2 regions of the Mycolicibacterium sp. XJ662 genome follow, and region 2 is predicted to be linked to the other one. Evidence: predicted binding sites of a transcription regulator. Region 2 holds the regulator's gene; the other holds the start of a gene.
What was found. Region 2 encodes LexA, which represses DNA repair genes until DNA is damaged. Its sites were predicted from a motif close to CGAACANNTGTTCG; they were not measured.
Positions count from the first base shown of each region.

Region 1: cofD (2-phospho-L-lactate transferase) is a predicted target of LexA. The motif match lies at 9,374-9,387, and genes of this name have one in related genera.

Region 1 covers NZ_JBEFTL010000002.1:160,122-174,770, reverse strand. The annotation lists gene ABQE93_RS08105 (acyl-CoA dehydrogenase) at 1-212, shown strand, start outside; gene ABQE93_RS08100 (multicopper oxidase family protein) at 288-1,727, opposite strand; gene ABQE93_RS08095 (TIGR03089 family protein) at 1,788-2,495, opposite strand; gene ABQE93_RS08090 (LCP family protein) at 2,498-3,970, opposite strand; gene ABQE93_RS08085 (glycosyltransferase family 2 protein) at 4,291-5,184, shown strand; gene ABQE93_RS08080 (mannose-1-phosphate guanylyltransferase ManB) at 5,186-6,262, shown strand; gene ABQE93_RS08075 (NUDIX hydrolase) at 6,280-6,831, opposite strand; gene ABQE93_RS08070 (coenzyme F420-0:L-glutamate ligase) at 6,828-8,177, opposite strand; gene cofD (2-phospho-L-lactate transferase) at 8,174-9,154, opposite strand; gene ABQE93_RS08060 (WhiB family transcriptional regulator) at 9,461-9,856, shown strand; gene ABQE93_RS08055 (metallopeptidase family protein) at 9,867-10,289, opposite strand; gene ABQE93_RS08050 (DUF3499 domain-containing protein) at 10,421-10,840, shown strand; gene ABQE93_RS08045 (phosphomannomutase/phosphoglucomutase) at 10,935-12,341, shown strand; gene ABQE93_RS08040 (TobH protein) at 12,338-13,420, shown strand; gene manA (mannose-6-phosphate isomerase, class I) at 13,425-14,649, shown strand, end outside.
Region 2 covers NZ_JBEFTL010000004.1:403,028-417,676, forward strand. The annotation lists gene ABQE93_RS15480 (S1C family serine protease) at 1-343, shown strand, start outside; gene ABQE93_RS15485 (lipoprotein LpqH) at 351-779, opposite strand; gene ABQE93_RS15490 (lipoprotein LpqH) at 904-1,317, shown strand; gene ABQE93_RS15495 (DUF349 domain-containing protein) at 1,332-2,684, opposite strand; gene ABQE93_RS15500 (DMT family transporter) at 2,843-3,742, shown strand; gene ABQE93_RS15505 (class III extradiol ring-cleavage dioxygenase family protein) at 3,752-4,438, shown strand; gene miaA (tRNA (adenosine(37)-N6)-dimethylallyltransferase MiaA) at 4,435-5,343, shown strand; gene dapF (diaminopimelate epimerase) at 5,348-6,220, shown strand; gene hflX (GTPase HflX) at 6,266-7,681, shown strand; gene mbp1 (microaggregate-binding protein 1) at 7,751-7,993, opposite strand; gene ABQE93_RS15530 (acyl-CoA dehydrogenase family protein) at 8,150-9,310, shown strand; gene ABQE93_RS15535 (LGFP repeat-containing protein) at 9,545-11,587, shown strand; gene lexA (transcriptional repressor LexA) at 11,584-12,285, opposite strand; gene ABQE93_RS15545 (LysM peptidoglycan-binding domain-containing protein) at 12,492-12,941, shown strand; gene nrdR (transcriptional regulator NrdR) at 13,102-13,569, shown strand; gene ABQE93_RS15555 (PhzF family protein) at 13,586-14,272, opposite strand; gene ABQE93_RS15560 (proteasome assembly chaperone family protein) at 14,347-14,649, opposite strand, start outside.

The DNA of each region.
Region 1 (14,649 bases), on a different contig from region 2:
CCAACCTCGGGTTCATCTCGTCGGCGTCGAAGTGCTTTGCCTCCGACGTGGCGATGGAGGTCACCACCGACGCCGTGCAGTTGTTCGGCGGCTACGGCTACACCACCGATTTCCCCGTCGAGCGGATGATGCGCGACGCCAAGATCACCCAGATCTACGAGGGCACCAACCAGATTCAGCGTGTGGTGATGTCCCGCGCCCTGCTGAAATAGCTGCGGCTTTCTCCGTCAGCAGACGCAAAAACCCCAAACTCCGGTGCTTTAGGGGGCTTTTGTGTCTGCTCGCGCTCAGGCGTACTCGATGAAAGTGGCCATCCCCGCCTCGAGGTGATACGTGTTGTGGCAGTGGGTGATCCATCGGCCGGGGTTGTCGGTGTCGAAGTCGATCTCGACGGTGCGCAGCGGCGCCACCAGCACGGTGTCCTTGCGGGCCAACGGAGTCGAGCCCGAACCCATCACCTGGAACGTGTGGCCGTGTAAGTGCATCGGGTGAAACATCTTCGACTCGTTGACGTAGCGGATGCGCACCCGCTGGCCGGGGCGCACCGGGTAACCGTCGTTGGGCGGATCGTATTGCCTGCCGTTGATCGTCCAGTTGTAGCCGCCCACCGGCCCGGCCAAGCGCATGTCGATGCTCTGGTCGACGGGCACACCGGGCAGGTTCAGGTCGGGCGGGGCGCTCAGCGTCGCCGTGTCCAGCGGGGCCTGCGTGCGCAGCGCGGCGACGTAGTCGTCGGTGTTGACCGCGCTGGCTTTGTCGCCGACGCGCATGTTCAGCTGCGCGTAGCCGTCTTTGCGGTACGCCGCCGCGATCACCGGCACCGATGCCTTCAGCGTGACGATCGCATCGACCCGCTCACCCATTCCGAGGATCACCGAGTCGGTGTCGACCGGTTGCACCGCGAACCCGTCGGTGGCGATCACGTGCAGCCGGTGGTTCGGCACCCCGACCTGAAATGCCGTGTCCGAGCCCGCGTTGATGACCCGGAGCCGGATACGTTGGCCGGCACGGTAATCCATTACCTGCGGGTCGGTGGTGACCCGCCCGTTGATGAGGTAGTACGGATAGGTGACGTCGCCGCCGTCGTCGCCGAGCGGGGTCGACGGCGTGATGCCCGCGTCCGGCAGTTCGGGCATCGCGGGCATCCCGACCTTCCTCAGCTCGGCCAGCACCTGGTCCGGGTCGCGGCCGGTGCCGTCGACCCAATCATCAAGCACCACAACGAGTTCATCGTCGTAGTCGGCGCCGTCGGCCGGGTCTTCGATGACCAGCGGGCCGTAGAGGCCGCGATCGAGTTGTGTGCCTTCGTGGGAGTGATACCAGTAGGTGCCGGCATCGGGTACGACGAACTCGTAGGTGAAGTCTTTGCCGGGAGCCACCGCGGGCTGTGTCAGCACCGGCACGCCGTCCATGTCGTTGGGTATCGCCAGCCCGTGCCAGTGGATGGTGGTGGGGGCGGGCAGCTTGTTGGTCAGCTGGGCCCGTAGCCGCTCGCCCTTGCGCAGGCGGATCTCCGGGCCCGGCAGCCGGTCACCGTACGCCCAGGTGGGTACCTGTACGCCGCCGAGGTCGACGTCGGTCTGCACGGGTGTGAACGCGATGTCGAAGCCCGGCGTGGCCGCCGCCTGCTGGGCCGACGCCGGCTCTGCGGTACGCGTCGAGCATGCGCCCACCACACCGGCCGCCAGGCCGGCCGACAGCACGAGAAAGCCGCGCCTGTCGAGCACGGGTCCAGCGTGGCACCACAACGCGGCCGTCGCTTGCGAAACCGCAAATTAATCGGCCCGTCAGCCCCTGGTGACCTTCTCCATCTGTCTGCGCCGCTCGAGCGCGGCCGGATCCGGGTTGGCGACTTGCACCAGGGACGCGCCCACCGCGAACGGCGCCAGCAGGTGTTCGATGAGCGTCTCGGCGCTGTCCCAGGACGCGCTGGAAAGCACCCGGTCGCGCGCGGTCAACCCGTGTGCATCCGCCGACGTCCGGGCTTCGGCGAGCACGTCGGCGACCGAGCGGCCGTCCAACGCCGGGCCCGGGCTTGGCTCGGGAACGATCTGGTCGCCGTGCACCCGCACGGCGGTGGCGTAATCGGTCACGCCGACCGGAAGGTCATCGACCGGCTTGCCGAACGGGTCCAGCGACAGCACCGCGACCTCGCCGACGCCGACGGCGGCGTCCGCGTCGGACAGCCGGTCCACGGTGCACAGCGCGACGTCGGCCTCGCCTGCCCCCAACACCACTTCCGCGCCGATCCACCAGATCCCGAACAGCACCGCGGCGCTCTGCCAGTGCGCGGGCAACAACACCGCGACGCGGCTGCCCGGCCCGGCGCCCAGCTCGTCGCGCAACAGGTTGCCGGTCTTGGCGGCCCAGTTAATCAGTGTGGCCGTTGACAATTCGATGCGCTCACCGGTGGCGTCGTCGTAGTAGGTGATGCGCGGACCCGCCGGGTCGGCCGCCATCAGCGGATCCAGGATCGCCGAACTGACCGTCGACACGGCTAGTTGACGCACTGCGGGTCATCGGAGCCCGCGGTGATGATCTGGGGCGGGGGCGGGGTGCCGTCGGTCGAGGCGGTCGATCCGACGGCGAGCGCGTCGACCGAGGTCAGCGTCGGGTCGGTGCCGTCCAGACCCGAGCCGGGACCGGTGTAGTCGTCGGCCAGCACCACCCGCACCGTGCCGGGCGGCACCGAGGGGTCTTCGACAACCGCAAGCCCACCCAGGTCGGCGGCCACCGCTTGGGCGCCGAGGTCATCGGCGGCGGCCTGCACCTGGCTGCTGGACAGCGGTTCGCCCTCGTGGTTACCGGTGATGCCGCGGGTGAATCCCTTGTTGGCCAGCACTTGTGACACCGCTGCGGCCAGGCCGTTGACATCGGTGCCATTGAGGACGTCGACGGTGGTCTTGTCCGGCGTGTACGCGAGCTCTTCGGTCTTGCCTTCGTCCTGGTCGGTCAGCAGGCCGGCCACCCACTCCCTGACCGCGGTCGGATCCACCCGGACCACGCTCTGCATGCCGTCGTCGCTCCAGCCGTTCTCCTGCAGCCACGGGATGGTCGCGAACGCGACGTTACCGGCGGCGAGGTTCTGCAGATGCTGGGCGAATTCCATGACGTCCCAACCGTCGGACAACACGACCGAACGTTGGACGGCCTCCTGCAACCGGTTCAGCGTCGCGGGGCTGGACAGAGTCTTACCGGAGATCACCTTGTGGGCGAGCGAGGCCATCACCGCCTGCTGGCGGGTGACCCGGTCGAGGTCGCCGCGCGGGAGGTCGTGGCGCTGCCGGACGAAGCTCAACGCCTGCGGGCCGTTGAGCGTCTGCCAGCCCGCCGGGAAGTCCGCACCTGAAAGCGGTTCGTACACCGCTTCTTTCAAGCACACCTCGACACCGCCCAAGGCGTCGGTTATCAGCGAGAAGCCCAGCAGCCCGATCTCGGCGTAGTGGTCGACGGTGACACCGGTGAGGTTCGCAACGGTCTTGATCAGCGCCTCGCGGCCGGCTTCGGCGGCCATCGGCTCGGCCACGGCCGGGTCCATGCCCTTTTCTTCGACGAGTTCCTTCATCCGCTCCAGATGGACCGAGCCGTACACGCCGTTGATCTTCATCTTGGCCACCCCGGGCGCCTCCACATAGGAGTCGCGGGGGATCGAGATCGCCGTGGCGGACTTACCGTTGTTGGGCACCCGCACCAAGATGATCGTGTCGGTGTTGGTCGCCTCGTCATCGCCGGCCCGCAGCATCGCAAGTTCTTCCTGCGACAACGGGTTGCCGTGGGCGTCGGTGCGGCTGTCCATGCCGACCAGCAGGATGTCGATCGCGCCGTCCTCGCCGCCCCCGCCGAGCGCGACCGGGGAGATCTGGTTGATACCGGCTTCAAACGAGCGAATCTTGCCCCAGGCGGCGCCCGTGCTGATCAAGACCAACAGTGCCGCCGACACGGCGATGACACGAATCGTGCGCGCGGGCATCAGCCCAGGCTACTTGCGCATCGCCCACATCCCGGGTAGCGCGCGTCGGCGTGCCAGAGTCGTGACCTCGGCTCAGCGTGACTCGGACCGACTCGTTAGCTGCGGCGGCGACGCCGCGTGGGGCGGCGTCCTGGCAGGTCAGGACCCCTCGGCGGGGGCTGTGGTGGCGCCGACGTCGCCGCCGGTGTGACATCGGCGACAGCGCGGCCCGTCGGGGCGGCGACGCGCTGAGTTCGGCGCGCGGTCGGGCACGGCTAACCTCTACGCCGTGAGCGACAATTTGGTGGCCGTCGCGTGAGCGACAATTTGGCGGACGTCGCGTGAGCGACAATCTGGTGGTCGTGACGGTGACGTATTCACCGGGGCCCCACCTCGACCGGTTTCTGGCGTCGCTGTCGCATGCCACCGACCGGCCGGTGACGGTCATCATGGCCGACAACGGCTCCACCGACGGTGCTCCCGAAGAAGCGCTGCAGCGCTACCCCAATGTGCGCCTGCTGCCCACCGGCGCCAACCTCGGCTACGGCAGCGCGGTAAACCGTGCCGTCAGCGAGTATCTGAAAGATACTGAGGCGGCGGCGTATTCGGACTTCCTCGTCGTCGCCAACCCCGACGTGCAATGGGGTCCGCGCAGCATCGACATCCTGCTGGAGGCCGCGGCGCGGTGGCCGCGCGCCGGTGCGCTTGGCCCGCTGATCCGCGACCCCGACGGCTCGGTGTACCCCTCGGCACGCCACCAACCGAGCCTGATCCGCGGCGGCATGCACGCGGTCGTCGGCCCGGTGTGGCGGTCCAACCCGTGGACCGCCGCCTACCGCCAGGAGCGACTCGAGCCCAGCGAACGCCCGGTCGGTTGGCTGTCGGGCTCGTGCCTGTTGCTGAGGAAGGCGGCGTTCGACGAGATCTCGGGCTTCGACGAGCGCTATTTCATGTACATGGAGGACGTCGACCTGGGTGATCGCCTCGGCCGGGCCGGCTGGCAGAACGTCTATGTGCCGGCCGCCGAGGTTTTGCACGACAAGGGCCACGCGGCCGGCCGCGACCCGGCCCGCAACTTGGCCGCCCACCACACCAGCACCTACACTTTCCTCGCGGATCGGTATCCGAGGTGGTGGCAGGGTCCGCTGCGTTGGACCATCAAGGGGGCCCTCGCGGCGCGCGGGGGGCTGGTGGTACGCAATTCGCAACGCAACCGCGGGAAAGGACGGCGTTAGCGTGAATCCGGCAGAGGTAGACGCCGTCGTACTGGTCGGTGGGCTCGGCACGCGGCTGCGGCCGCTGACGCTCTCGGCGCCCAAGCCGATGTTGCCCACGGCAGGCCTGCCGTTTTTGACCCACCTGTTGTCCCGGATCGCCGACGCCGGCATCGAACACGTCGTGCTCGGCACCTCGTACAAGGCCGCGGTCTTCGAGTCGGCATTCGGTGACGGTTCCAAGTTGGGTCTGCAGATCGATTACGTCGTCGAAGACGAACCGTTGGGCACCGGCGGCGGCATCGCCAACGTGGCGTCGAAACTGCGCCACGACACCGCGCTGGTTTTCAACGGCGATGTGCTGTCCGGCGCCGACCTGCGCGCACTGCTCAACTCCCATGAGGAGAACAACGCCGACGTCACCCTGCACCTGGTGCGGGTCGGTGATCCCCGCGCGTTCGGCTGTGTGCCGACCGACGCCGAGGGCAGGGTCACCGCGTTCCTGGAGAAGACGCAGGATCCGCCAACCGATCAGATCAACGCCGGCTGCTATGTGTTCAAGCGTGAGGTGATTGACCGCATCCCCAAGGGGCGGGCGCTTTCGGTGGAGCGGGAAGTGTTTCCCGGGTTGTTGGCCGACGGCCTGCGGGTGTGCGGTTACGTCGACGCCACCTACTGGCGTGACATGGGCACCCCCGAGGACTTCGTGCGCGGCTCGGCCGACCTGGTGCGCGGCATCGCCCCGTCGCCCGCGCTCGGCGCGCCCCGCGGCGAGGACCTCGTGCACGACGGCGCGAGCGTGGCACCCGGCGCGCTGCTGATCGGCGGCACGGTGATCGGCCGCGGCGCCGAAATCGCCGGGGGCGCACGGCTGGACGGGGCGGTGATCTTCGACGGCGCGAAGGTCGGGGCCGGCGCGGTGATCGAACGCTCGATCATCGGCTTCGGTGCCCGCATCGGCCCCCGGGCGCTGATCCGCGACGGGGTGATCGGCGACGGCGCCGACATCGGTGCGCGCTGTGAGTTGTTGCGCGGCGCGCGGGTGTGGCCGGGCGTGACGATCCCCGACGGCGGCATCCGCTTCTCCACCGACGTCTAACTTGCGATTTCGGCGCGCTAACGCCCCGTGCGGGTCCATTTGCGCGCCGAAATCACCAATTGCCGCAAGCCGAAGTCGCAGTCGTCGGGCAGGGCGTCCAACGGCCACCAGCGCAGATCCAACGACTCGTCGCTGCAGGCGATTTCGGCGCCTGCCGGTGCGTGCACGATGAACTGCATGTCGAGGTGGCGCGTCGGCACACCCAAGGAACACGTCACCGGGTGCACGTGTAGCGCGGCCAGGTCGGGATCGATCGCCAGCCCGTCGATCCCGGACTCCTCGACCGCCTCCCGCAGCGCGGCCGCCACGATCGTGGAATCGGAGGGCTCACAGTGTCCACCCAGTTGCAGCCAGCGGCCGACCCGCGGATGCAGGGTCAGCAGCGCGCGGGTTCCGGTGTGGTCGAGCACCAGCGCCGATCCGGTGATGTGGCCGGGCACGCACTCGCGCAGGCAACCGTCCGGACGCGCGGCCAGAAACGCCAGCACCGCGTGGCGCAGCGTGTCCTGACCGGGATCGGTTGTGTGCCAACGGCTCAGCGTCTCGACCGCCGAAGCATGCAGGCTCACTTGCGCACCAGCAGATCGTCGGTGGGCACCGGATCACGGGGTCCGGCAGCGGCCGGGCCTTCTTCGGGGTATCCGATCGCGATGGCGCCCAACGGCTCCCAATCCTCTGGCAAGTCGAGCGCGTCGCGCACCAGGTCGGCCGCGAAGATCGTCGAACCGATCCAGCAACTACCCACCCCGCGCACCGCGAGCGCGACCAGCAGCCCCTGCACCGCCGCTCCGACCGCGACGGTGAACATGGTGTGTTCGGCCGCCGTGCGCTCGGCATCGGGATAGCTGTGCGCACCGTCGGGAACCAGAAACGGGATCACGACTTCGGGTGCGTCATACAGGATCTGGCCGCGGGCGACCCGGCGCTCGACGGCGTCCTCGGGTCGGCCGTCGGCGCGCAGGTCCGCGCGCCACTTGTCCTTCATCCGGTCCAACAGCGCAACCCGCCGGGCGCGGTCCTGCAACCAGACGAACCGGACCGGCCGGGTGTGGTGGGGCGCCGGGGCGGTGAGTGCCTCGCCGACGGCGGCCTCGATGACGCCGGCGGCGACGGGTTCGGCGGTGAAGCGGCGCACCGACCGGCGCAGCAGTTGGGCCTGGGAGCGGCCGAGCGCGATCGCCTCCTCGGTGCCCAACCAGAACAGGTCCTCCTCGCCGGGCCGCAGCAGGGTGCGGGCCGTGGATGCGTCGTCGGGCAGCGACAACCCGCGCACCACCGCGACCGGAATATCGGTCAGCTTGCCCTTCACCAGATCGGCGGCCGCGGCGATCTCGTCGGCGACCGCGATCTCGGTGACGATCAGGTCGTTGCCGTGCCGGTCCTGCGACCCGGCGTAGCCGTGGAGCACGGTGAGGCCCGCGGCGCCGATCGCGGCGTCGATCTGGCCGTTGCGCCAGGCCCGGCCCATGGTGTCGGTGACCACCACGCCGACGGTGACGCCGAGGCGCTCACGCAGTTCGGTGCGCAGGGCCGCCGCGCTGCCGTCGGGGTCGACGGGCAGCAGCGCCAACTCGGTCGACCCGACGTTGGAACCGTCAACGCCGGCGGCCGCCTGGACGAGCCCCAGCGCGTTCTCGGTGATCAACGTGCGCCCCTTGCGGGCCAGGACTCGCACGGCCTCGGCGTCGATGAGCTTGCGGCGCAACGCGTCACGTTCGTCGGGGTCAGACGGTGCGGCGACGATACGGCCTTCGCACTTGGAGATCACCTTGCTGGTGACGACGACGACGTCGTTGTCGCGCAACCAGGGTGCCGCGGTCGCGATCGCCGCCGCCAGGTTGTCACCGGGCCGGAACTCCGGTAGTCCCGGCACGGGCAGCAGTTCGACCGCGGCCGCCGATCCGTGTTCGGTCACGGTTTCACACCGGCCAGATCCAGCCCGGCGCGCACCATTTCGGCTGTGGTCGCCGGATCCTTCATCAACAGCGGCACCGCCCGCACCTCGACGCCGTCGATCGCGGCGGAGTCACCTTCGTGCACCAGCCAGCCGTCGAGAATGCCGACGCCCGAACGCGCGCCGTAGTACTGGCCGATCGCCTCGGAGGTGCTCTGCACCCCGATCACCGACAGGCATTCGTCGGCCATGCCGCGCAACGGTTTTCCGCCGATCACGGGGGAGTAGCCGATGACCCGTGCCGGGGTGGAGCGCAATGCGGCACGGATGCCGGGGACGGCCAGGATCGCGCCGATGCTGACCACCGGGTTGGAAGGTGCCAGCAGCACGACGTCCGCCGTCGCGATCGCCTCGGCGACACCCGGGCCTGCGGTGGCGGCATCGGCGCCGACGAACGCGAAACTGTGCGTGGGCACCTGCGCGCGGTAGCGCACCCACCACTCCTGAAAGTGGATGGCGCGCTTCTCACCGTCGCTGGGATCGGTGATGACAACGTGGGTTTCGCTGCGGTCATCGGTCACCGGCAGCAGACGCGCCCCGGGTGACCACCGCTTGCACAGCGCCTCGGTGACTTGAGACAGCGGATAACCGGCCCGCAGCATCTGGGTGCGCACCAGATGGGTGGCCAGGTCGCGGTCACCCAACCCGAACCAGTCCGGCTGCACGCCGTAGGCGGCGAGTTCCTCCTTGGCGTGCCACGTTTCGTTGCGATGGCCCCAGCCGCGCTCCGGGTCGATGCCGCCGCCGAGGGTGTACATGCAGGTGTCGAGGTCCGGGCAGATCCGCACACCGAACATCCATGCGTCGTCTCCGACGTTGACGATCGCCGTCAACTCGTTGGTCGAGTCGTCGCCGAACTGGCCCAGCCCGAGAAGATGCTGCACGCCCAACAGGAACCGCGCACCGCCGACCCCGCCGACCAGAACCGTGACCTTCACATCGAACGAGAGTAGGCCGTCGCGGTCGAAGCGGTTCGCGCAGGAGCACTGCAATGGGGCGGGTGTGACAGACACGCCGATCAACGACTCGCCGAGAATCGGTCACGGAATGGTATGAAATTCTGTTCCAACGCTTGACCGCAGCATCTAACGCGTGTGTAATCACAGCAGTGTCATTTCGCGGTTGGCCTGCCGGTTCCGGTGTCGCAGACCGAGATTCGATCACTTGTTCGAATGGGATGGCCACATCTCAACAGCGAGGCTCCATTTCAAGGGATCTACGAGATCAGGTGAGGAGGCGGGAAGATGTCTTTTGAGCAAGGCCATTTCGATCGTGTGGTTCCGTTCGATGACCGACTGTTCGGCTCAGTAGGCAGCGCGCCGCACACCAATATCGGACCGGCACCGGCTGCGACGCCCACGCGTCCGCAATTGAGTCTGGTACCCGACCCAATTGATGTTGCGCCGCCATTGACTCCCGAGGACGACCTCTGGCAAGAGCGCGCACTGTGCGCTCAAACCGATCCGGAGGCGTTCTTTCCGGAGAAGGGCGGCTCGACGCGGGAGGCGAAGCGGATCTGCCAGGGCTGCGAGGTGAAGGACGCCTGCCTCGACTACGCGCTGGCCAACGATGAACGTTTCGGCATCTGGGGCGGGCTCTCCGAGCGCGAGCGCCGCCGCCTCAAACGCGGCATCATCTAGTCCGCGCGCTCTACTCGTCGTCGATCGTCGGGTCGATGACAGAAGGTTCGACCCCCAGATAGGTGGCCACCTGAGCCACCAGAATTTCATGCAACAGATCGCCGAGTTCGACGGTGTCGTTGGCCCGTCGCTCGATCGGCTTGCGAAACAGCACAATTCGGGCCCGAGTGGAATTGCCCCGCACGTCCACGCCCGCCGGGATCAACCGCGCCAGCGCGATCGGGCCGTCCGCGACCACCTCGGGTGGCCACTGCATGGTGTCGGGATCCTTCAGCGAGATCCGCGGTATCTCGTCGACCGCCACGTCGAGCGCGGACAGCCGCTCATGCCAGCGCCGCTCGATCGGTTCGTAGGCCTCCAACACCGCCATGTCGAATCGCTCGGCGCGGCTGCGCCAGCCGGGCACGGTTGGGGGAAGCAGCGGCCCGCGCATCTCCCGGCCGCGGCGCGATCGCATACGTGCCCGTTCGGCCACGGACACGATCGTAACGGTTGGAGATCGGCCGTCCGGGCACTGCGCGTGTCCAGCAGCTTGCCGGGTGCGTCCGCGATAGCCTTCCGTGCGTGAACGTTCCCCGTCGCTGCTGCCGGCCCGGGTGCCCTCACTATGCGGTCGCGACGCTGACCTTCGTCTACTCCGACTCGACCGCGGTGGTGGGCCCGCTCGCCACGGTGTCTGAGCCGCACTCGTGGGACCTGTGCGTGGTGCACGCCGGCCGGATCACCGCGCCGCGCGGCTGGGAGCTGGTGCGCCATGCCGGACCGCTGCCGTCGCACCCTGACGAAGACGATCTGGTCGCGTTGGCCGAGGCGGTCCGTGAGGGACGCGACGTCGCACCTCCGGTCAACGGCGTCGCCGCCGGCTTTTCCGACCCGACCACTCCGACGTCCGGTGGCACGCTGGTGGCGCCGCCGACGAAGCGGCCTGCATCCAACGGGCGCCGCCGGGGCCACCTGCGGGTGTTGCCCGACCCCACCGATTGAGTCACCTCGAAGCCGGCCCGGCCCGGAGTAGCGGCCGTGCAGGCAGCGTCTGACGGCTAGGCTGGCGCCAGTAGTCCACGTCACAAGGAGCTATATGTCTCGGCCCGCCGCGGCGGTTCATCGCGTCATCAAGGCCTATGACGTGCGTGGCTTGGTTGGTGAGGAACTCGACGACGCGTTCGTCGCCGACGTCGGCGGTGCGTTCGCGCGGCTGGTTCGCGACACAGAATCTCAGGTGTCGCAGGTGGTGGTCGGCCACGACATGCGGGCCAGCTCACCGGCGCTGGCCGCCGCCTTCGCCGAGGGTGTGATGGCCCAAGGTCTCGACGTCGTACGGATCGGGCTGGCGTCGACAGATCAGCTCTATTTCGCTTCGGGTCTGCTGGATTGTCCCGGCGCCATGTTCACCGCCAGCCACAACCCGGCCGCCTACAACGGCATCAAGCTGTGCCGGGCCGGTGCCAAACCCGTCGGCAAAGACACCGGGCTCTCGGCCATCAGCGAAGAGGTCATCGCGGGCGTGCCCGGCCATGACGGCCCGCGGGGCACGATCAGCGACCGCGATGTGCTCGCCGACTACGGCGAGTTCCTACGGTCGCTGGTGAACCTGACCGATCTGCGTCCGCTGAAGGTGGCCGTGGACGCGGGCAACGGGATGGCGGGCCACACCACACCCGCGGTGCTCGGCCCGATCTCGGCGGTCACCGTGGAACCGATGTACTTCGAGCTCGACGGCACGTTCCCCAACCACGAGGCCAACCCGCTGGACCCGGCCAACCTGCTGGACCTGCAGGCCCATGTCGTCGAGTCCGGCGCCGATATCGGGCTGGCCTTCGACGGGGACGCCGACCGGTGCTTCGTCGTCGACGAGTTGGGCCGCCCGGTGTCGCCGTCGGCGGTGACCGCGCTGGTCGCCGCGCGCGAACTGGGCCGCGAGATCGGCGCGACGGTGATCCACAACCTGATCACTTCGCGGGCGGTGCCCGAACTGGTCGCCGAGCGTGGCGGCACACCGGTGCGCTCCCGCGTCGGGCACTCCTATATCAAGGCGTTGATGGCCGACACCGGCGCCATCTTCGGCGGCGAGCACTCCGCGCACTACTATTTCCGCGACTTCTGGGGCGCGGACTCCGGCATGCTCGCCGCGCTGCACGTGCTGGCGGCGCTCGGCGAAGCGGACCGGCCGCTGTCGGAGTTGATGGCCGACTACCAGCGCTACGAGGCCAGCGGCGAGATCAACTTCACGGTCACCGACGCCGAGGCGTGCGTGGACGAGGTGCTCAAGGCGTTCGGCCCGCAGATCGAATCGATCGACCACCTCGACGGCGTGACCGTCGACCTGGGTGACGGCAGCTGGTTCAACCTGCGCATGTCCAACACCGAGCCGTTGCTGCGGCTCAACGTGGAGGCCCGCACCGTCGAGGAGATCGACACGATCGTCGGGCAGGTCTCCCAGACCGTGGACGCTCAGATGCCCGAGGAGTCAGGGGCCGTCACGTGAACGCGACGCGCGCCACCGTCGACCTCGACGATGTGGACGGTCTGCTCGCCGCCGACCGGGACGGTTTGCTGCGCGCGGCGTCGATGGCCGGCGCGCAGGTGCGCGCGACCGCCGCCGCGCTCGCCGAGGGCGAACTGGACGGCCTGCGCGCCGAACAACCACCGCGCACCCTGATCTGGCTGGCCGATCGCGGCAACGGCCAGACGGGCGGGGCGCTGCTTGCCGCCGCCGTCGGCGGGTCGGTGACCGCGCCGATCGTCGTCGCGGCGGAGGTGCCGCCCTGGATCGGCGCGTTGGACGTGCTCGTCGTCGCGGGCGACGATGCCGGTGACCCGGTGCTGGTGTCGGCGGCGGCCACCGCGCTGCATCGCGGCGCCCGCGTCGTGGTGGTGGCGCCGTTCGAGGGCCCGCTGCGCGACGTGGTCGCGGGCCGCGCCGTCGCGCTGGCGCCGCGGGTGTGGGTGCCCGAGGAGTTCAGCCTGGTGCGCTACCTCGCCGCCGGGTTGGCGATCTTGTCCGTCGTGCAGCCGAGCATGCGGGTCGACCTCGAGGCGTTGGCCGATGAACTCGACGCCGAGGCGTTCCGCAACAGCGCCGCCCATGAGCTGTTCACCAATCCCGCCAAGACGCTGGCCGACCGCATGGCCGACCGGCAGGTGGTGTTGGCCGGTGACACTCCGGCGACGCTGGCGTTGGCGCGGCACGGCGCCGCGGTGATGTTGCGCGTCGCGCACCGGGTGGTCGCGGCGGCCGGCCTGGCCGACACGGTCGCCGCACTGCGCGCCGGGTTCGGTGGTGTACCCGGCGTCGACCCGTTGTTCCATGACGAAGAGATCGACGGCCCGCTGCCCGAGCGGGTGCGGACCTTCGCGCTGACCACCGACGCCGAACGGCAGGTCGTGGTGGCGCGGGTGAGCGGGCTCGACGACGTCGACGTGCTCGACGCCGAAGACGTGCCGGAGGCGCCCAACGGCGAGGGCGCCCCGACCTCCGGTAACGGCCGCCCCGAACGGCAATTGGCGACCCTGGCGGTGCGGTTGGAGATGACGGCCGTTTATCTGAAACTGGTTCGAGGTTAAGCAAGTGCACCTGCTACGTGGCGCGGTGCGGACCTATGCGTGGGGTTCGCGGACCGCGATTGCCGATTTCACTGGACGGCCAAGCCCCACAGCACATCCCGAGGCGGAGCTGTGGTTCGGCGCCCACCCGGGTGACCCGGCGTGGCTGCAGACCGACGACGGTGAGCGCTCGCTGCTGGACACCTTGAGTGAGGATCCGGAAGGCCAACTGGGCGCGGCGGTGTGCAGCCGGTTCGGCGACAGCCTGCCGTTTCTGCTCAAGGTGCTCGCCGCCGACGAACCGCTGTCGCTGCAGGCGCATCCGAGCGCCGAGCAGGCGGTGGAGGGGTTTCACCGCGAGGAGCGGGCAGGCATCCCGATCTCGGCACCCAACCGCAACTACCGCGACCCCAGCCATAAACCCGAAATACTCGTCGCCCTAGGGCAATTCGAAGCGCTGGCCGGGTTCCGGCCGGCGGGGCGCACGGTCGAGTTGATGCGCGCGCTGGGCGTCAGCGCCCTGGACCCGTTCATCAACCTGCTCGGCGGCCAATCCGACGCCGACGGTTTGCGCGCCCTGTTCACCACCTGGATCACCGCGCCGCAGCCCGACATCGACGCGTTGGTGCCCGCGGTGCTCGACGGCGCCATCAACTACGTGCGCTCGGGTAAGCGCGAGTTCGCCGCCGAGGCCAAGACCCTGCTCGAGCTCGGCGAGCGCTATCCCGGCGACGCCGGTGTGCTGGCCTCGCTGCTGTTGAACCGGATCAGCCTGGCACCGGCCGAAGCCATCTACCTGCCCGCAGGCAACCTGCACGCCTACCTGGAGGGGGTGGGCGTCGAGGTGATGGCCAACTCCGACAACGTGCTGCGCGGCGGGCTCACCCCCAAACACGTCGACGTGCCCGAGCTGCTGCGGGTGCTCGACTTCACCCCCGCGGCCGATGTGGTCATCCGTCCCGAAATAGCCAGGGACAGCATGGAAGGCGGTATGGAGCTGGTCTATGACACGCCCGCACCGGAATTCGCGGTGTCGGTGCTGTGCATCGACGGCGACCAGCTCGGCCACGAGATCGACGCGCCGACCCGCAACGACGGCCCGCAGATCCTGTTGTGCACGGAGGGGTCGACGGTGGTGCACGCCAAGTCGGGCAAGGTGACGCTTCAGCGCGGCTCGGCGGCGTGGGTGTCGGCCGACGACGGCCCGATCCGGTTGGTCGCCTCGGAACCGACGAAGCTGTTCCGTTCCA
Region 2 (14,649 bases):
CGTGCTCGATGTCACCGACCAGCTGCTCGCCGACGGCCAGGCCACCCATCCGTACCTGGGCATCTCCACCGGCCAGGTCACCGCCGCCATACAGCGCATGCTCGGCGTCGACGCCGAACAGGGAGCGTTGGTCGTCGGCGTCGACCCCGGCGCGCCCGCGGCCGCCGCCGGGTTACGGCCCGGCGACGTGATCGTCGAACTCGGCGGCGAGCCGGTCGAGACCGTAGAGGACTTGCTGAGCGAGCTGCGTCAGACCCAACCGGGCGCCGAGGAGAAAGTGGTATTCGTGCGCGGCAGCGACCGCCAGGAGACGACCGTGACGATCGGATCGCGCACCGGCTGAGCGACGTTCAGCAGGCCGTCGTGATCCGAAACCCCGCGGTCGTTGGTTCGTTCGGGGCCTCGGCGAAATACCCGTAGGCCGTGCCGGTGAAGTTGAGCACCGAACCGTCGCGGCTGACATCCAGTTCTCCGCTTCCGCCTTCCCAGGCGCTGCCGGTGAACCCACCCAAGTTGGCGATCTTGACGAACTTGGCCTCGGGGGTACCGCCCTTGCCGACCATCGCGGTGAAACCGCTCGCCTCGTCACCGCCGTCGATGGTCAGTAGCCACTGAATCTGGTTGCACCGCACGTACAGGCGCCCGCCGGTGTCTTTTCCGTCGACGGCGACCGTAGCGGTGTTGGGCGGCATCGCCGGTGGCTCCGACGGCGGCGAGCCGGTTGAGCATCCCGAAACCACGCCCCCCAGTAATGCGGCGACTACGACGAGTCGAATCATGATCTGTCCTGCGCGGTCGGTGGGCAACGAGATACCCCGAACGCAGCGAGTTCATACCTGCGGCCACGTATAGCGCCCGGCGTTCAGGGGAAACCCGATAGCAGGATTCATCGAGGTGGCAAACATGCACAACCCAATCGCTGTCATCGCGGCAGCCGTCCTGATGATCTCCACCGGCTGCTCATCGGGCGTCAATGCGCTCGGCGAGCACCTGCTGCACCTGCGTGTCAACGAAAACGACGTAGGCGCTTACCCCGTTCACTGCTCCCAGGTGCAGTGGCTGTGGCGCCTCGAGACGTTGGAGCAGACGCCCGGCGTGGTCGCGCAGGTGAACACGGAAGACTCCATCGAGGCGCTTTCGGTGCAGATCAACAACTTAGGTGGATTCACAGGCACCTACTGGGAAGGCACCACGGGCGAGGCCGACGCCAGCCTGGTGGACGGCAAGTTCACGATCACCGGCACGGCGGTCGGGTTCTTTCACGACGATCCCGGCGAGCGCACCAGCGCGCCGTTCGAGATCAACACCGAATGCTGAACCGTTGGTAGGTCCTAACGTCCCTTGCCGAGGGCCTCGACGGCCGCGTCAGCCCACTGGCGCCACTGCTCGGCGTTCGTGCGCGCCTCGGCGGCGTCCTTGTCCCGACCCGCTGCCGCCGCCTTCTCCGCTTGACGCTCGAATTGCTCTGCGCGCACACGGAACTGGTCGGCGCGCGCCTGCGCCTCGGGGTCCACGCCGCGCGTCGGCGCGTCGCGGACCTTCTTCTCCACCGCGCGCAATCGACGCTCCAGTTCAGCCGCGCGCTCACGCGGCACCTTGCCGATCGCCTCCCACTTGTCGCCGATCGCGCGTAAAGCGGCCCTGGCCGCGTTGAGGTCGGAGGTGTCCAGCTTCTCCGCCTCGGCCAACAGCGCCTCCTTGGCTTGCGCGTTGGCGCGGAACTCGGCGTCACGCTCGGCGCTGGCGGCGTTGCGCGCCGCGAAGAAGACGTCCTGGGCGGCCTTGAACCGCTGCCACAACGCGTCGTCGACGTCCTTGGCCGCCCGGCCCGCGGCCTTCCACTCGGCGAGCAGCTCACGGAACGCGGCGCTCGTCGGGCCCCACTCGGTGGAGCCCGACAGCGCCTCGGCGCGTTCGCACAGCGCTTCCTTGGCTTGGCGCGCGCCAGCCCGTTCGCGGTCGAGTTCGGCGAAATGCGATCCGCGTCTGCGGTTGAACGTCTCGCGGGCCGCCGAGTAACGCTTCCACAGCATGTCGTCGGTCTTGCGGTCCAGCCCGGTGATCGTGCGCCATTCGTCGAGGATTTCGCGCAACCTGTCGCCGGCGACCTTCCACTGCGTCGAGTTGGCGGCCAGCTCCTCGGCCTCGGCGGCCAGCGCCTCCTTGCGGGCGGTCTGCGCGGCGCGGTACTCCTCACGCCTGGCCTTCTCGGCCTGGGCGGCCTCGTCGGCGTGGTCGATGATCGCGGTCAACCGGGCAGCCAGCGCGTCCACGTCGCCGAGCACGTGCGCGGTCGGCAGTGACTCGGCCAGCGTGGCCGCGGCGGCCTTGATCTTGCGGGCGTCGCCGCTGCCGGATTCCAGCCGCGTCTCCATCAAGGCGACCTCGGTGTGCAGGTCATCGAAGCGACGACCGAAATGTTCGAAGGCCGCCTCGGGGTCACCCGCCTGCCATGAGCCGATGACCCGTTCGCCTGAGCCGGTGATCAGCCACACCGTGCCGTCGGGGTCGACGCGGCCGAACCGGTGCGGATCGCTGGCCGGTGGCGCGATGACCGCCGGGGCGGGCCGGCCGGAACGCGGAACCGGACGCGGTGCGCCGGGTCTGGGGGTGGGTTTGGGCGGGAGAGAACCCGACGCGGGCTTGGGCGAGGGGGTCGGGCCCCCGGGCTGGCTGGTCGTCATGTCCGTTTCCTCATACCTCCGCGCGCAACCGCGCACCTGCCGCGCAACGCGGCGCCTGTTCGCTGTTCAACGCTATTCAAACAGGTTGCCTCGCCGCATGCGCACGGCTTCGGGATGCACGCTCTAGCCTCTTGTGGACACATCCGAGAAGGAGGCCGATGGGCGGCGTCAACGAGGCGACGGATCTCGCCGCCCTGCTGGCCATCGGCGCTGCCGTGTTCGTCGCGATCGGCGACGTCATCCACCAGCGACAAGCGCATCAGGTCACCGACGAACCGGTCGGCCACGCCGCGTTGTTCATGCGGTTGCTGCGCGATCGCCGGTGGTGGCTGGGCAGCCTGGTCGCCGCCGCCGGATTCGGCTTGCAAGCCGCCGCGCTCGGCCTGGGATCGGTGCTTCTGGTGCAGGCGCTGCTGGTCACGTCGTTGTTGTTCGCGCTGCCGCTCTCCGCGCGGCTGGCGCACCGCCGGGTGACGCGGTGGGAGTGGACCTGGGCGGTGCTGCTCGCGGTGTCGGTGGCCGTCATCATCACCGTCGGCAACCCGACCGCAGGGCAGGCGCGCGGATCGTCGGAGACGTGGATCGCGGTGCTGGCGGTGCTGGTACCCGCGTTGGCGCTGTGCGTGATCGGCGCCCGGATCCTGACCGGCGCCGCCAGCGCGGTGCTGCTGGCATTGGCCTCCGGTGCGCTGTGGGGGCTGTTCGCGGTGCTGACCAAAGGGGTCGTCGCCCAGCTGGACTTCAGTAGTTGGGCCGGCGTCGCGGCGCTGCTGCGCAGCCCCGAGTTGTACGCGTTGGTGGCGGTGGCGATCGGGGGCACCGTGTGGCAGCAGGCGTCGTTTCGGGCCGGGGCGCTGACCGCGTCGCTGCCGACGATGACCGTCGCCGAGCCGGTGGTGGCCTCGGTGCTCAGCGTGGTGGTGCTGGGGGAGGCGTTGCGCCCGGATGACGCCGGTTGGGTGGCGCTGGTGGTCGCGGTGGTCGTCATGGTGGCCGCGACGGGCGCGCTGGCCCGGGGTGAGGCGGCCAGCGCCGGTCAACCCGCCGCATCGCATTAGCGTGGTGGCGTGCTGAGCGCCATTGCCATCGTCCCGTCGGCACCGGTTCTGGTTCCCGAACTCGCCGCCGGCGCCGCCGCGGAGTCGGCGGACCTGCGTCAGGCGGTGCGCACGGCGGCCGCCGCGCTGCCCGCACGCTGGATCGCGGTCGGTGTGGACCGCGTCGACGCCGTCGTCGCGCCGGATCGGCGTGGCACCTTCGCCGGCTACGGCGCCGACGTCCGCGTCACGCTGGGCCCGGGCGTCGACGGAGAACCCACCTGGCTGCCGTTGTGCGCGTTGGTCACCGGCTGGTTGCGCGGTCAGGTAAGCCCCGAAGCGCGCGCCGAGGTGCGGGTGTATGCCGCGACCCACGGCGTCGATACCGCGCTGGCCCGCGGCCGCGCGTTGCGCGCCGACATCGACGAGGCGGCCGAACCGGTCGGCATGCTCGTCGTCGCCGACGGTGCGCACACGCTGACCCCGAGCGCGCCCGGCGGCTACGAGCCGGATTCGATCCCCGCGCAGCACGCGCTCGACGACGCGCTGGCCGCCGGTGACGTCGCGGCGCTGGCCCGGCTGCCCGATGGCGCCGTCGGCCGGGTGGGCTATCAGGTGCTGGCGGGGCTCATGGAAGCCGGGCCCGCAACGGCCACCGAGCTGTACCGCGGCGCGCCGTACGGGGTCGGCTATTTCGTCGGCGTCTGGAAGCCATGACGCGTCCGATCGCGGTCATCGGGCCGACGGGCACCGGCAAGTCGGAGCTGGCGCTTGGGTTGGCCGAACGCGTCGGCGGTGAGATTGTGAACGCCGACGCCATGCAGCTGTACCGGGGGATGGACATCGGCACCGCCAAGCTGACGGTCCCCGAGCGCCGCGGCATACCGCACCACCAGCTCGACGTGCTCGACGTGACCGAGACCGCCAGCGTGGCGCGCTACCAGCAGGCCGCGGCCGCCGACGTGGAGGCCATCGCGGCCCGCGGTGCGGTGCCGATCGTGGTCGGCGGGTCGATGATGTACGTGCAGTCGCTGCTCGACGAGTGGACGTTTCCGGCCACCGACCCGGCGGTGCGGGCCAAATGGGAACAGCGGCTGGCCGAGGTTGGGGTGGCCGCGCTGCACGCCGAACTGGCGCGGGTGGACGCCGACGCCGCGTCGTCGATCCTGCCGACCGACGGCCGGCGCATCGTGCGGGCGCTGGAGGTGGTCGAGCTGACCGGGGAGCCGTTCGCCGCGTCGTTTCCCGAGATCGGCGCGCCGCGCTGGGACACCGTTATCATCGGATTAGATTGGGACACAACCGTTCTCGATGCACGTCTGCGGCAACGCACGGACAAGATGTTCGCCGACGGGCTGGTCGGCGAGGTGCTTGCGCTGCTGGACCGGGGCCTGCGCGACGGCGTCACCGCGTCCCGCGCGCTGGGATATGCCCAGGTGATCGCCGACCTGGACGGCGGCGGCGACGGCGCCGGGGCCCGCGAGCCGACGTTCGTCGGCACCCGACGCTACGTGCGCAGGCAGCGGTCGTGGTTTCGCCGCGACCACCGCATCACCTGGCTCGACGGCGCCGGCGCCGACAACGTCGAGGCGGCTCTACGAGTGTGGCGCGACGTATCCTGAGCACGTGAGGTTCGCCAAGGGGCACGGCACCCAGAACGACTTCGTGCTGCTGCCCGATCCCGAAGCCGCGCTGGTGCTGACACCGGCCGCCGTGGGGGTGCTGTGCGACCGCCGCCGGGGCCTGGGCGCCGACGGTGTCCTGCGGGTGACCCGGGCAGGCGCCGCGCAGCGCGCAGGTGTGCTCGACCGCCTGCCCGAGGGCGTCGACGCCGACGACTGGTACATGGACTACCGCAACGCCGACGGCTCGATCGCGCAGATGTGCGGCAACGGGGTGCGGGTGTTCGCGCACTATTTGCGCGCCAGCGGGCTCGAAACGCGCGACGAGTTCGTCGTCGGATCGCTGGCCGGCCCCCGCCCGGTGGTGTTGCACGACTGGGACGCCACCACCGCCAACGTCACCGTGGAGATGGGCAAGGCCAACCACTTCGGCACGGGGGAGGCGATCGTCGGCGGGCGGCCGTTCGCCGGGCTGGCGATCGACGTGGGCAACCCGCATCTGGCGTGCGTGGATCCCGACCTGACCCTTGACGAGTTGGCCGCACTCGACGTCGCGGCGCCGGTGTCCTTCGACCGGACACAGTTTCCCGACGGGGTCAACGTCGAGGTGCTGACCGCGCCGGCCGACGGTGCGGTGGCGATGCGCGTACACGAACGCGGTGTCGGCGAAACACGTTCGTGCGGAACCGGAACCGTCGCCGCAGCCGTCGCCGCCCTGGCGTTCGCCGGCGCCACCACAGGCACGCTGGACGTGCGCATACCCGGCGGCGAGGTCACCGTCACCGTCACCGACGCCAGCAGCTACCTGCGCGGTCCGTCGGTGCTGGTGGCCCACGGCGAGATATCGGAGGAATGGTGGCGGGCTGCCCAGCGTTAATTGAGGTGCATGAAAAGTGATCTCCGTGCGAACCTTGATTCGCCTATGACCTATCCCGAATTTCCCATCGACGGCACACCCAGCACGGGTGAGCTCGCCCTCGAAGACCGCACCGCGCTGCGCCGTGTCGCCGGCTTGTCCACCGAGTTGGCCGACGTCTCCGAGGTCGAATACCGCCAGCTGCGGCTGGAGCGCGTCGTGCTGGTGGGCGTGTGGACCGAAGGCAGCGCGGCCGACGCCGACGCCAGCCTGGCCGAACTGGCCGCGCTGGCCGAGACCGCGGGCTCCGAAGTGCTCGAAGGGCTGATCCAGCGCCGCGACAAGCCCGATCCGGCGACCTACATCGGCTCCGGCAAGGCGCAGGAACTGCGCGAGGTGGTGCTGGCCACCGGCGCCGACACCGTCATCGCCGATGGTGAGCTCAGCCCCGCGCAGCTCACCGCGCTGGAAAAGGCGGTCCGGGTCAAGGTGATCGACCGCACCGCGCTGATCCTGGACATCTTCGCCCAGCACGCCACCAGCCGGGAAGGCAAGGCGCAGGTGTCGCTGGCGCAGATGGAGTACATGCTGCCGCGGCTTCGCGGGTGGGGCGAATCGATGTCCCGGCAGGCCGGCGGCCGCGCGGGCGGCGCCGGCGGCGGTGTGGGTCTGCGCGGACCCGGCGAGACCAAGATCGAAACCGACCGCCGCCGCATCCGCGAGCGGATGGCCAAGCTGCGCCGCGACATCAAGGACATGAAGAAGGTTCGCGACACCCAGCGCAGCGGGCGTCGGCGCAGCGAGATCCCCTCGATCGCGATCGTCGGCTACACCAACGCGGGCAAGTCCAGCCTGCTCAACTCGCTGACCGGCGCCGGGGTGCTGGTGGAGAACGCGTTGTTCGCCACGCTCGAGCCCACAACGCGGCGTGGACAATTCGACGACGGCCGGCCGTTCGTGCTGACCGACACCGTCGGGTTCGTGCGACACCTGCCCACCCAACTGGTGGAGGCGTTTCGCTCCACGTTGGAGGAGGTGGTCGACGCCGACCTGCTGGTGCACGTCGTCGACGGATCTGACGTCAACCCGTTGGCCCAGATCAACGCCGTACGGGAAGTGGTCAACGAGGTGATTGCCGACCGCAATGTCCAGGCGGTCCCAGAGTTGTTGGTGGTCAACAAAATCGACGCCGCCAGCGATCTCGCGCTGGCACAGCTGCGCCGGGCGCTTCCGGATGCGGTGTTCGTCTCCGCGCATACCGGTGACGGGCTGGTCCGGCTGCAGTCGCGGATGGCCGAGATGATCGCCCCGACCGACACGGCGGTGGACGTGACAATCCCGTATGACCGAGGCGATCTCGTCAACAAGCTGCACGCCGACGGGCGAATCGACGCCACCGAGCACACCGCGGACGGCACGAGAATCAAGGCGCGCGTGCCGATCCCGTTGGCGGCCAGCCTGCGCGCATACGCGACGTTCTAGCGGATCGGAATACGAAAAGGACGCGAAGGGCGGGCTCCGGCGCCCTTCGCGTCCCTTCGGGTCCTAGCGTTACCGTTGTTCGCTTTCCTGGCGTTTCTCAGCGGTTTCGGCCGCGGCGCGGGCGCTTTCGGCTTCGGCTTCCTTCTGCGCGGCGTTGCGCTGCGCATCGGCCTTGTCCTGCTGGGCCTTGCCCTCGCGGTACAGGTCGTCGCGGCCCGCAACCGCGCCGGCGACCTCTTTGGCCTTGCCCTTGACGCCTTCTACGACGCCCTTGATCCCTTCCTCGGGACCGCTCTTGTTGTCGTCCGACATCGCTGTTTCCTCCCTGGCGGGTTGGTGTGTGACCCGCAGATTCCCCGAACGACTCCGTCGCTAAACCAGTCGTGGCCGACGTCACGGCGCCGCCGACCATCCGGTTGGCTGGGGTAAATTTGCGGATTCATCAAAACTCCGACCGGGAGGTTCCCCATGGCCGGCGTCGTCCAATACGAACGCACCCTTTTCGAGCCCGAGCACGACCTGTTTCGCGAGTCGTACCGGGCGTTTCTGGACCGCCACGTCGCGCCGCACCACGAACAGTGGGAACAGGACAAGATCGTCGACCGCACCGTCTGGCTGGAAGCAGGCAAGCAGGGCTTCCTCGGGATGGCCGTGCCCGAGGAGTACGGCGGGGGTGGCAACCCCGACTACCGGTACAACGCAAGGGTGGTCGAGGAGACCACCGCGGGCGGCTACAGCGGACTGGGTTTCGGGCTGCACAACGATGTGGTGGCCCCGTACCTGATCAAGCTGGCCAACGAGGAGCAGAAGCAGCGGTGGCTGCCGAAGTTCTGCACCGGCGAAACCATCACCGCGATCGCGATGACCGAACCGGGCACCGGCAGCGACCTGCAGGGAATCAAGACCCGCGCCGTCAAAGACGGTGACCACTACATCCTCAACGGGGCCAAGACGTTCATCACCAACGGCATCCACGCCGACCTGGTGATCGTCGTCGCCTGCACCGACCCGGACAAAGGCGCGATGGGCTTTTCGCTGTTGGTGGTGGAGCGCGGCATGGCCGGCTTCGAACGCGGCCGCAAACTCGACAAGATCGGGCTGGACGCCCAGGACACCGCCGAACTGTCGTTCACCGACGTGCGGGTGCCGGCCGAAAACCTGCTCGGCGAGGAGGGTCAGGGCTTCGTCTACCTGATGCAGAACCTGCCGCAGGAGCGCATCGGCATCGCGGTGATCGCCGCTGCGGCAATGGAGTCGACGCTGGAGCGCACCCTGCAATATGCCAAGGAGCGCAAGGCTTTCGGCCGTCCGATCGGCAGCCAGCAGAACAGCCGGTTCCTGCTGGCCGAACTCGCCACCGAAGCCACGGCGGTGCGGATCATGGTCGATGAGTTCATCCGCCTGCACCTCGACGGGAAGCTGACCGCCGAGCAGGCCGCGATGGCGAAATGGTATTCGACGGAGAAGCAGGTGTATTTGATCGACCGGTGCCTGCAATTGCACGGCGGGTACGGCTATATGCGGGAATATCCGGTTGCCCGCGCCTATCTGGACGCTCGCGTACAGACCATTTACGGCGGCACGACCGAGATCATGAAGGAGATCGTCGGCCGTTCATTGGGTGTCTAACTGCGAAAAATCCACCTGTGGCCTGGCCGAATAGCTGGTGCGGCATTTTCCGAAGGCGCGAAATTCGACCGTTGTCCTGGGGCACGACTTGGCAGGTGTTCGAAACTTTCCCGCATCGGCCAGGTATTTTCTCTCCAAGGTCGGCGTGTTCCTCTCGTTGTTGACGCCATTTGACGGCACAGTTGACGGCGCGGTACCGAATCAGGAATTAGGCGCCGACCGCGGGAGGATCTGATGAGCGGGCATGGGACCCGGCGTAGGTGGCGGATCGGCCAGTTGGCCGTCGGCCTGTTGTCGGTGGCGGCGTTGGTCTTGACGGCGCCGGCCGCGTCGGCCCAACCGGAGGTCGAAGCCAACACTGCGATCACGGCCGCCTGGGAGGCCAGCGGCGGCGACGGCGGCGTGCTCGGGCCAAGGCAGGGCGAGGTCTATGCCGTCGGCGAGGGCTTCGCCCAGGATTTCGCCGGCGGCAAGATGTTCTTCACCCCGGCCACCGGCGCGCACTTCATGACGGGCGCGATCCTGGAGAAGTACGAATCGCTGGGCGGGGCCGCCCAAGGCGACCTGGGATTCCCCAAGATCGACGAAAGCCCCGGCCGCGCGCCCAACAGCCGCAACTCCACGTTCAGCGCCAGCGACAACCCGGTGATCTTCTGGACACCCGACACCGGCGCGCATGTCGTCCGCGGACCGATCAACGCGGCGTGGGACGAACTCGGCGGATCGTCGGGATCGCTGGGCGTGCCCACCGAGGACGAGCGCTACCAGGGCGACATCGTCAGCCAGAAGTTCAGCGGCGGCGAGATCACCTACAACACCAAGACCGAGACCTTCACCACCGTGCCACCGGAGCTGGCCGCCCAGTTGGAGGGCCTGCAGATCCCGGAAGACCCGGTAGCCGCGATCAACGCCGCGCGACGGGCTGCGGGCGGGCCGACGGGGCCGCTCGGCGCCGCCGAAGGCCCGCCGTATCCCATCGGCGCCGACGGGCTCGCCCAGAACTTCGCAGGCGGCAAGATCTTCTACTCACCGGACACCGGTGCGAACGTCCTGACCGGTCAGGTGCTCGACAAATACGAAAGTGTCGGAGGGCCCGAGGGCGATCTCGGGTTCCCGGTCACCGGCGAGGTCGACGGCGGCATCACCAACAGCCGGATGAGCACGTTCGCCGCCGAGGACAAGCCGGTCATCTTCTGGACCCCCGATTACGGTGCGGTCATCGTGCGCGGCCCGATCAACGCGGCATGGGCCGAACTGGGCGGCGGCGAGGGGCCGCTCGGGGCTCCCACGGCCGATCAGACCGAGGACGGCGACGTCATCACGCAGCGGTTCAGCGAGGGCGCCATCTCGTGGGACCGGTCGACGAACTCGTTTACCACCGAGCCGGCCAACCTGGCGACGCAACTGGCCGGGATGGACGTACCGGGCGCGACCGCGCCCGCCGCGCCCCCGCCGGCGCAAGGCGCAACCGGTAACGACGGCAACGGTTTTCAGTGGAGCTGGTGGTGGCTGCTGGCCATCGTGCCCGCGCTGATACTCATCGGGTTGGTGGTCTTTGCGACGCTGCGCAACCGCCGCGGCGGCGGTGACGACGAGTTCGCACTTCGCCGCGACGGGTTGGACGACGGCGGGTACGAGCAGGACCGGTTCGGCGCAGACGACGACGCCGCACCTCTGTACAGCACCGGGGACGACGACGTCGCACCCCTGTACAGCGCCGGAGACGACGACGTACCCGATTACAGCGCAGCGGACGCCCCGGAACCCGGGGTGTTCGGCGACGACTACGACGCGGCGCTGTTCGGCGACCGCTACGCGCGTGAGGGCTTGGACTCGCTGTCGTCGCCGAGCGACGAGGCTGCCACCGGCGAGCCGGTGTCGTCGAGCCCGTGGGAAGCGCCACCGCCCGTCGACGTCGGCGCGGAACCAGAACCCGAAGCCGAGGACGAACCGTTGGCCGCGGAGTTCGACGAGGAAGACCCCGACAACGTCGACACCGCGCCGACGCGGGTGCCCACGGAGGCCGAACACAGCGCGCTGACCGACACCGGCCGGCACGCCCGCATCGACCCCGACGAGCCCGAGCCCGCACACCCGGCGTTCCGCCTGCCCCTCGACGACTCCAACGACGCGCCGGAGGGTTATCCGATCAAGGCCGACACCCAGTCGGGCCGGTACTGGCTACCCGGCACCGTGGGCTATGAGGATACGCGGGCCGAAATCTGGTTCACCAGCGAAGAATTCGCGCGCGCGAACGGCTTCGTCCGGGCCGACTAGACCTTACGGATCACGGTTACGACCTTGCCGAGCACGGCCGCCTCGTTACCGGGGATCGGGTCGAACGCCGGATTGTGGGGCATCAGCCACACCTGGTCGCTGGTGCGTTTGAACGTCTTGACCGTTGCTTCGCCGTCGATCATCGCCGCCACGATGTCACCGTTCTCCGCGACGTTCTGCTGACGGACGACCACCCAATCCCCGTCGCAGATCGCGGCGTCCACCATCGATTCCCCGACGACCTTGAGCAGGAACAACGACCCCTCGCCGACCAGCTCACGCGGCAGCGGGAAGACATCCTCGACGGCCTCCTCGGCCAGGATCGGCCCACCCGCGGCGATGCGCCCGAGCACCGGCACGAAGGTCGGCTCCGGTAGCGCGTCCGAGCCTGCCACCTCGGTGACGGCGGGCGTCACGTGGTCGTCGACCCCCCGTACGTCGACGGCCCTGGGCCGGTTGGGGTCGCGGCGCAGATAGCCCTTGCGTTCCAGCGTGCGCAGCTGATGAGCCACCGACGACGTCGACGTCAAGCCGACCGCATCACCGATTTCGCGGATGCTCGGCGGATATCCGCGGGTGCTGACCGAGGCGCGGATGACCTCGAGGATGGTGCGCTGACGCTCGGTCAGACCCGTATCGGGCCGTCGGCGCGCACCGGTGTTGTCGGTATCGCCGGGGGAATCGCTGCTGGAATCCATGGCGCCGAATGTAACGCGCCACCGACGATTAATCAAACATGTGTTCGACGCGTGTCGCGAACAAGCGGAGCGGCATTCGCGCGCCGGGATTTGTCAGACCGCCTCGCTATCGTTTGCAACAGTTCGATCACACGTTCTATTAATCGAACATGTGATCGACTATCTTCGAACACAAGAGCGAATGACGCGAGCTGGAAGGCAGGCAGATGACGATCATCGAGACCCGGAAGAATTCAGCGGCTCCCGCGGTCAGGCCGGGTGTCCGGCCGTCCGGCGCGCGACGGAGGCGGCCGACCCGGCGGCCAGGCGGGGCGCCGATCAGGTACCGGGGGACCGGTGTGGTGGTGTCGCGGGCACCGCATCGGCGCCGCCCGATCACCCCGGCCACCACGGTGGTTCTCGCGCTGATCGCAGCGGCGATCACGGTGTGGCTCGGACTGGTCGCGCAGTTCGGCGGGGTCGTCGGTAACCCCGCCGCGGTGCCGGATCGGCTCGCGGTGGTGCAGGTGCACACCGGGGAGACGCTGAACCAGGTGGCTACGCGGGTGGCGCCGGACGCGCCGGTCGGCGCGGTGGTGGAACGGATCCGTGAGCTCAACGAACTCGACTCCGCGGTGCTGGACGCGGGCCAGACGCTCATCACGCCGGTCGGCTGACGACATCGTGGGCGCTGAAAAGAGGTGCCGCACACCGGTGTTCGTTGACATCTCGGCCAGGTATGCCCGATTCGCCCCGGCGCTGGGCCATCGCGGTGCGGCGCAGGTACGCTCGGAGTCGTCCCAGGTAGTCGTGTGTTGGCGTGGCGAAGGAGCGGTGATGCACTGTCCGTTCTGCCGCCATCCCGATTCGCGGGTGGTCGATTCCCGCGAGACCGACGAAGGCCAGGCCATCCGCCGACGCCGCTCCTGCCCGGAGTGCGGCAAGCGGTTCACCACGGTGGAGACGGCGGTGCTCGCGGTGGTCAAACGCAGCGGGGTCACCGAGCCGTTCAGCCGCGAAAAGGTCGTCGACGGCGTCCGGCGCGCCTGTCAGGGCCGCCAGGTCGACGATGACGCGTTGAACTTGCTCGCCCAGCAGGTCGAGGACACCGTGCGGGCGGCCGGCCCTGAGGTGCCCAGCCATGAGGTCGGGCTCGCCATTCTGGGTCCGCTGCGCGAGCTCGATGAGGTCGCCTATCTGCGGTTCGCCTCCGTGTACCGGGGTTTCAGCTCAGCGGAAGACTTCGAACGCGAGATCGAAGCGCTGCGGGCCCATCGTGAGGCTCCCCAGCCGTCCGCCGGCTGAGCCCTGGCGCCGACGCTCAGTCGATCTGGCGGGGACCGTCGCTGACCACGCGTCCCGAGATGCGCACCCAACCCTCGGCGCTCCACTGGGTGTAGATCTCGGACCCCTTGCCTTGCACGATGGTCAGGTCTCGGCTGAGGTAGTCGGTGATGCGTGCGGCCGCGGAGCCGGTGGCCTCGTCTTCGGGCACGCCTAGGTCGGTCGCGAACATCCGCGACCGCACCACCCCCTCGTCCCGGTCGAGCCACGTCCACAGGTAGTGGTTCACGTCGTCGGGATAGTCCGCCGGGTCGGCGTCCAGCAACTCCTCGGTCGAGGCGATGTCGTGGATCGCGAACTCCGGCGCCCACTCCGAACGTGCGCTGACCGCGGTCAGGTCGTCGTCGTAACTCACCTGGACGATGCCGGCCGGGACCCGCAGGGTGTGGATCGGGGTGCCCTGTTCGCGCAACCACCACGCGGCGCCGACCGTCGGATGCCCGGCGAAGGGCATCTCGGTGCCCGGTGTGTAGATGCGGGCGTGTGCGGTGTTGGTTCCCGGCTGCGGACCTTCGACGAACACGGTTTCGCTGTAACCCAATTGGGTGGCGATCCGTTGCCGATCGTCAGGGTCCACGGCACCGGCGTCGACAACACCGAGCGGATTTCCGTGCTTGCCGTCGCGGTCGGTGAACACCCGCAACACGGTCACGTCGATGGCCATGCGCCGATGCTACTTTGTGCTCTCCTCGCGTCGGCCGCCCCCGACGGTGAGGTGGTCTGGGCGCCCGGGTGGCGCTAGCGGGTGTCGTCGCCGTCCTGGAAGGGATCCCTGGACTTGTCGTCGGACTGTTGAGCGAGGAACCGTTCGAACTCGGCGCCGAGCTCGTCGCCGCTGGGCAGCTCCTCGTCACGCGCCAGCAGCGACCGGTTCTCCTGGGCCGCGACGAACGCATCGTACTGGCGCTCCAGCGCGGTCACCACCTGGGCGACCTCGCTGCTGTCTTCGACCTGTTCGTTCACCTTCATCAGCACTTCGGCGCCCGCCTCGACCAGAGCGTCCAGCGGAAGCTGCAGTGACCCGCTCTTGGCGACCTCGGC